2 regions of the Bacillus sp. UMB0893 genome follow, and region 2 is predicted to be linked to the other one. Evidence: a T-box and tRNA genes for the amino acid it is inferred to sense, from the RefSeq annotation. Region 2 holds a T-box; the other holds one or more tRNA genes.
The links. A T-box is a leader RNA that pairs with one kind of tRNA and senses whether it is charged. The one in region 2 lies ahead of metG (methionine--tRNA ligase), so its partner is inferred to be a tRNA-Met.
Positions count from the first base shown of each region.

Region 1: it has a tRNA-Met gene. The T-box ahead of metG (methionine--tRNA ligase) is inferred to sense a tRNA for this amino acid. The anticodon was not compared.

Region 1 covers NZ_PKLB01000014.1:19,548-22,968, reverse strand. The annotation lists gene yabP (sporulation protein YabP) at 1-225, shown strand, start outside; gene yabQ (spore cortex biosynthesis protein YabQ) at 222-851, shown strand; gene CYJ36_RS22260 (FtsB family cell division protein) at 865-1,245, shown strand; gene CYJ36_RS22255 (S1 domain-containing RNA-binding protein) at 1,327-1,779, shown strand; tRNA gene CYJ36_RS22250 (tRNA-Met) at 1,994-2,070, shown strand; tRNA gene CYJ36_RS22245 (tRNA-Glu) at 2,082-2,153, shown strand; gene spoIIE (stage II sporulation protein E) at 2,518-3,421, shown strand, end outside.
Region 2 covers NZ_PKLB01000006.1:176,092-179,512, forward strand. The annotation lists gene CYJ36_RS14505 (alpha/beta hydrolase) at 1-459, shown strand, start outside; gene CYJ36_RS14510 (AAA family ATPase) at 502-1,236, shown strand; T-box leader at 1,284-1,557, shown strand; gene metG (methionine--tRNA ligase) at 1,647-3,353, shown strand.

The DNA.
Region 1 (3,421 bases), on a different contig from region 2:
CTTGATATTACGGGAGTAACCCATGTGGAAAGCTTCGATAATGAAGAATTTTTGCTTGAGACAGTGATGGGTGCGCTTGCGATCCGCGGTGAGAATCTCCAAATGAAAAATTTAGATGTCGATAAAGGAATTGTCTCGATTAAAGGGAGAATCTTTGACCTTGTATATTTGGATGAGCACCAGACGGAGAAAGCTAAAGGACTCTTTAGCAAGTTATTTAAATGACACTTTCCACACAAATCTTAACGATGCTTTCCATGATTGGCTCAGGCTGTTTTATTGGTGCATCTCTTGATACGTATGGCCGCTTTCTTATGCGGCCTAAGAGAGCCAAATGGGTTGTCTTCATAAATGACATTTTATTTTGGCTGGTACAAGGCCTCTTGCTATTTTATGTTCTTCTTTCTGTTAATGAAGGAGAGTTCCGCATCTATATCTTATTGGCATTGGTGTGCGGATTTGCGGCATACCAAAGCCTGATAAAAGGTGTGTACTTAGCCTTGCTGGAATTTTTGATCAAGTGCGTTGTCACTGTTTATAAAACCATTCTTAAAATGGGAAACTTCTTTCTCATCAAACCAATTATTGCTATATTCAAAATAACAATCACGATGATTAGCGGGCTTGTCATTTTTTTATGGAACTTGTTAAAATGGATAGCAAAGCTTGTTTTTTTAATCGTAAAAATCGTTTTGACTCCATTATTTTGGATATTGAAAGGCATGTGGAGGTTTGTTCCTGCATCAATCCGAAACTTTTTTTACAGGTTTTTCAAAAAAACAGCAGGATTTTATGAGAAAATCAAGAATATGAGTGGTAACTTATGGATTTCGTGGAAAAAGAAGAAATAAAGGAGGCTAATGAATGAGTCTCGCTAAAGACCGGAAAATTACGCAGCTTCAGTCACAGTATATGCAGCAGCAAGAGCGAAAAGAGCAGATTATAAAAAGACGCAAACGAGGATTAATACGGCGTTTGACATTATTTGGATTGATTGCGGCGGTAACTTCTGTTATCGTATTAACGACTCTCATTTCTCAATCCAGTGCAATTGATGAGAAGATTCACGAAGAGAAAGTGCTTCAATCTCAATTGACGAAGCTTGAAAAAGAAGAAAAAGTGCTGGAGGAAGAAATCGTTAAGTTGAATGATGATGAATATATTGCTAAAATTGCACGTCGGGACTATTTTTTATCTGAAGATAATGAGATTATCTTTAATTTGCCAAATAAAGATAAAGAGTAGTGTTGTTGACACTTGATTTTTGGATTATGTATAATTAAATAAATGAGTTTTTTATGTTTATTAAGGAGGAGCATTTTTTTTATGTCGATAGAAGTTGGCAGCAAGTTACAGGGTAAGGTAACGGGCATTACAAATTTCGGAGCGTTCGTAGAGCTTTCGGGTGGCACTACAGGACTCGTCCACATCAGTGAAGTTGCTGATAATTATGTGAAAGATATAAACGATCACTTAAAAGTCGGTGACGAGGTAACCGTTAAAGTCATCAATGTAGAAAAAGACGGAAAAATTGGCTTGTCAATTAAAAAGGCAATTGATCGTCCTGAGCGCCCAGAACGTTCAGAACGCCCGAATCGCTCAGACCGTCCAAACCGCTCAGATCGTCCAAGAGGCAGAACGAACAATACTGAATTCCGCCCTAAGGAAAACTTTGAGCAAAAGATGAGCAGATTCTTAAAAGACAGTGAGGATCGTTTATCATCACTTAAACGCAACACAGAATCTAAGCGTGGCGGTCGAGGAGCAAGAAGAGGTTAACTTGCTGCTATCTTATATAAATCTTGAACGGTAGAGAAGGCGCATTAATTGTGCTTTCTTTTTTTAATGTTTGACGAGACTCTACTGCCCTTTTGCTGAATGGTTTCAATATGACAATAAACACAGAATATTTCAACTTTATATTTTTTGTTGACGGAAGTCGAAATCCTTTGTATTATATATCTTGTGCCTTATAACAGTAAGGCGATAAAATGGCGGTGTAGCTCAGCTGGCTAGAGCGTACGGTTCATACCCGTGAGGTCGTGGGTTCGACTCCCTCCGCCGCTACCATTTTTTTGCATGGCCCGTTGGTCAAGCGGTTAAGACACCGCCCTTTCACGGCGGTAACACGGGTTCGAATCCCGTACGGGTCATACAGCAAACACAAGACATCATAAAAACCCTGGTTCTTCTTAATGAAGAGCCGGGGTTTTTTGTATTACTCTAAAAAGATAAAGTGGTGTCCGCCTTATTGTACCGGTAAAGTATTGCAAAGCCTGTGAATTATCAATAAAGTTTCTGCTCGTTCAACCCATTTTTCTCCAAGGTGCATTCAGGTTCGATTCCTATCCTTCACCTGCCATTCCGTTAAGACGAACAAAAAGGTTTTTAAGTGCATTTTGTCGCTATTCAAAAAAACAGTCGAACGTTTCTTTTTGACCGATGCGTTCTTTTGACAAAATCTTTTTTTGGCCTTAGATATAATAACCACATCATTAAAAAGTGGGGGAATGAAATATGGAAAAGGTAGAAAGAAGGGTTATAGAGCCAATTACGGAAGTTAATCTTGCCAGAACGCATCAATGGTTTAATCGTTCGTTACATCGTTTCGGGACAAGAATGCAGCTGCTTTTTATGCATAAAGGTCTGTTATATGTATTAATCGGCTTTTTGCTTGGACGAGCTCTCATCTTAACGGAAGTTCTGCCCTTTGCATTGCCGTTCTTCGGCGCTGTCCTATTAATGAAAAAGGATAAAGCGTTATTTGCCTCACTGTCCCTGATCTCAGGAGCTGTGACCATTTCATGGCAAACCTCCCTTTTCATAGCGGCTTCCATCCTCATCTTCCTTGTTTTGAACAAACTCACATCTCTTTTATATAAAGAAAAAATGAAGGCACTGCCTTTCGTTGTTTTTCTCTCCATGATGCTCACCAGAATTGGATACTTCTATCTACAAGACTCTCTCACTTTATACGATTATATGATGGCAGGAGTTGAATCAGGACTTGCTTTTATTTTAACACTCATCTTTTTGCAGAGTCTGCCCCTGATATCTGCGAGAAAGTACAAGCAATCTCTCAAAATAGAAGAAATTATCTGCATTATGATCTTGCTTGCATCAGTGCTTACTGGCTTTGTCGGTGTAACCTATCAAAACCTTCAGGCTGAACATATTTTATCGAGATATATTGTGCTTTTGTTTGCTTTTATTGGCGGATCGAGCATTGGCTGTACAGTAGGTGTTGTAACTGGCTTAATTTTAAGCTTGGCCAATGTGGGGAATCTTTATCAAATGAGTTTGCTTGCCTTCTCAGGTTTGCTTGGAGGACTGCTGAAAGAAGGTCAAAAATTCGGTGCAGCAATTGGCCTCTTAATAGGGTCACTGCTCATTTCCCTCTACGGGGAAGGGTCGAACGACT
Region 2 (3,421 bases):
TTAGCGGGCAAACATAAGGAAATTAGCGGCGTTATAACGATTAATGCAGCCTTGGACGTACCTGGATATGAGTTTTTTCGGGATAAGACAGAGCCGCGCTTCATACCTGAAGGAAAACCAGATATAAAAGCGGAGGGAATTGAAGAAATTACTTACTCAGCTGTTCCTATCACTGCTGTTAAAAAGCTATTAGGCTTGATTACATTCACAAAATCAAAAATTGCCGATGTAGAATGTCCCATTCTTATTTTTAAATCTGAGGAAGATCATGTCGTTCCGCCGGAAAGCTCTGATTTTCTTTTTGAGTCCGTTTCTTCCCCAATGAAACAAATCATCAGTCTGACAAATTCCTATCATGTAGCTTCGATGGATTACGATAAAGAGATTATTGCGAATCAAACAGCAGATTATATTCGCATGTGCTGTCATCCGGAAATTGAAATTCCTGTAAGCCGATGACTTGCAGCTATAATTCCTGTTAAACTAAGAACAGGTGATAAAATGTTCTTAAAATCAATTCGATTAATCAAAGAAGAAGTACCTTCAATTAAAGAATATCCATTTTCCATTCCTGCCATTTCCAATTTGGATGAGATCAAAATTAAAAGTCCAGTTACCTTTTTCGTCGGGGAAAATGGCTCGGGCAAATCCACTTTGATGGAGGCGATTGCTTATCAATGCGGCTTTAATACCGCGGGCGGCAGCCACCATCTTTACGAAACGAGAAGCTCTCAATCGGACCTGGGAAGGTATATCAGGCTTGCCTGGATGCCTAAGGTTAGGAATGGCTTTTTCCTGAGAGCAGAATCGTTTTACCAGTTTGCATCTTATTTGGAGGAACTGAATGAAGATCCCTGGTCAGGTGATGTATTTGGACCGTATGGTGGAAAATCCCTTCATCATCAATCACATGGCGAATCATTTCTATCTCTTTTTCTAAATCGCTTCGGCACAAAAGCCGTCTACTTATTGGATGAGCCAGAGGCCGCTCTTTCACCAACAAGGCAGCTGACCTTGCTCCGCATCCTGCATGACTTAACAAAAGATGGCGACACACAGTTTATTATCGCCACTCATTCCCCCATCTTGCTTGGATATCCTGGGGCAAGTATCTTGAATTTCGATGAGGATCGTATTGCAGAAATCAATTATACTGAAACGGATCATTATCAGATTACGAAGTACTTTTTGGAAAACCGCGAGAAATTTTTGAAGGAGCTTTTCAAAGAAGAATAATCTGACTATTTACATTTTTCCTCTTTTTGGATAAACTATATAAAACATGAAAAGCATTGATAAGGAAAAGTATGTGAGTCGGACGTCTATCCAGAGAGCTTCGGGAGCTGAAAAGAAGCAAGAAATCCTTCACAGAAAATGACCTTTGAGCTTCACACCGAACATCATGACAACTGTCATCATCAGTAGGCTGTGACGTGGTGGCTGACGTTACAACAGCCTGCGTATCGACATTTTCTCATGTTCCGTACGAATGAAGACAGGTTATGTGAGTAATCTGTAAACTAAGGTGGTACCGCGAAATCAAACCTCGTCCTTAGACTTATTAAGTCTATGGACGAGGTTTTTTTGTTGGCTCTTTTCTAAGATTCATTATAAAAATTTATTAGAAAAAAGCACGAAATCCTCCTATATACGGCTTTAGTCGATATACGAATAAAAAAAATCTATGCAAAAACAGACCTTATGTTCAAAAGGAGGATAATGAAATGTCTATTTTTATTGGAGGAGCATGGCCTTACGCAAATGGGTCTCTGCATATCGGACATATCGCAAGTCTATTGCCCGGTGATATTTTAGCAAGATATTATCGTTTGAAAGGGGAAAAGGTATTATACGTTTCAGGCAGTGATTGCAATGGAACGCCCATTTCAATCAGAGCAAGGCAGGAAAATGTACCGGCCCAAGTCATTGCTGACCGGTATCATAAGGAATTTGCCGATTCTTTTCAAAAACTTGGATTTACCTATGACTGTTATACTCGTACAGATCACCAGCATCACCATCAAGCTGTGCAGGAAATCTTTATGACCCTTTTAGATAATGGCTTTCTTTATGAAAAAGAAACGCTCCAGGCTTACTGCGGTCACTGTAAACAATTTTTGCCTGATCGGTTTGTAGAGGGAACTTGTCCGAATTGTTCAGCTCATGCAAGAGGGGATCAGTGTGATGCTTGTGCAAGTATTCTCGATCCGCTAGATCTCATAAATAAAACATGCAAGCTTTGCGCTCATGAGCCCGCTTTAAAATTGACAAGACATTACTACTTTGAACTATCAGCTCTGCAGGAAAAACTTGAAAAGTATGCAACATCGGCAGAAAACAAACAGCTGTGGCGCGATAATGCCATCAAACTGACAAAGCGGTATTTATCCGAAGGGCTGCAGGACAGGGCTGCCTCAAGAGATCTTCCGATTGGCGTACCTGTTCCTATAAAGGGTTATGAGGAGAAAAAAATCTACGTTTGGATCGAAGCTGTTTCAGGCTACTTGTCAGCAAGCAAGTTATGGTCAGTGGAAAATCAGCAGGATTGGCAGCCTTTTTGGAGTGAAGGTACGAAAGCCTATTATGTTCATGGTAAGGATAATATCCCCTTTCACTCAATAATATGGCCTGGCATCTTGATGGGGATTGGCAGCTTGCATCTTCCAGATCATATCATCTCAAGCGAATACCTCACAATTGAAAAGAAAAAATTATCAACAAGCCAGAACTGGGCAGTTTGGGTACCGCAAATATTGGAGAACTATCATCCTGATTCCATACGATATTTTTTAACTGTAAATGCTCCTGAAAAAAGAGATACTGATTTTTCCTGGCGTGAGTTCATCCACTCTCATAACAGTGAGCTGCTCGGCGCATATGGGAATCTAGTAAATCGGACATTTAAGTTTATCGAAAAGTCTTTTTCATCAATAGTAAGGCCAGCGGTTCTTGACAGCGAAGTAGAAAGCAACATAAATCAGCTCTATCAAACGATTGGCAAACAAATCGAAAGCGGGCAATTTAAAGCAGCCCTCGACCATCTCTTTTCTTTTATTCGCCGCATGAATAAATATTTTGATGAGCAAAAACCTTGGATTTCTGTTAAAGATAACGCTGCTGCTTGTGAAAATACACTCTTCACCTGCACTGTCGCCATTGCAAACTTATCTATTTTACTGCAGCCATTTCTGCCATTTTCGAGCAGAGAAATTCAAGAATTAATGGGCTTGAAAGCTGATAAGTGGTCCTATACTCCGCTTGATTCAGTAATTGAGCTGAGCCAAGTTAAACCATTATTTGAACGGATTGATATAAACCGGATAGAAGAGGAAGTTTCTAGATTGGGCTCTTAAATCTCAGGAAGACCAGGCTAATGTTTGCCCGGTCTTTTTGAGATTCCCTCACTTGTTGAAAATTAAAA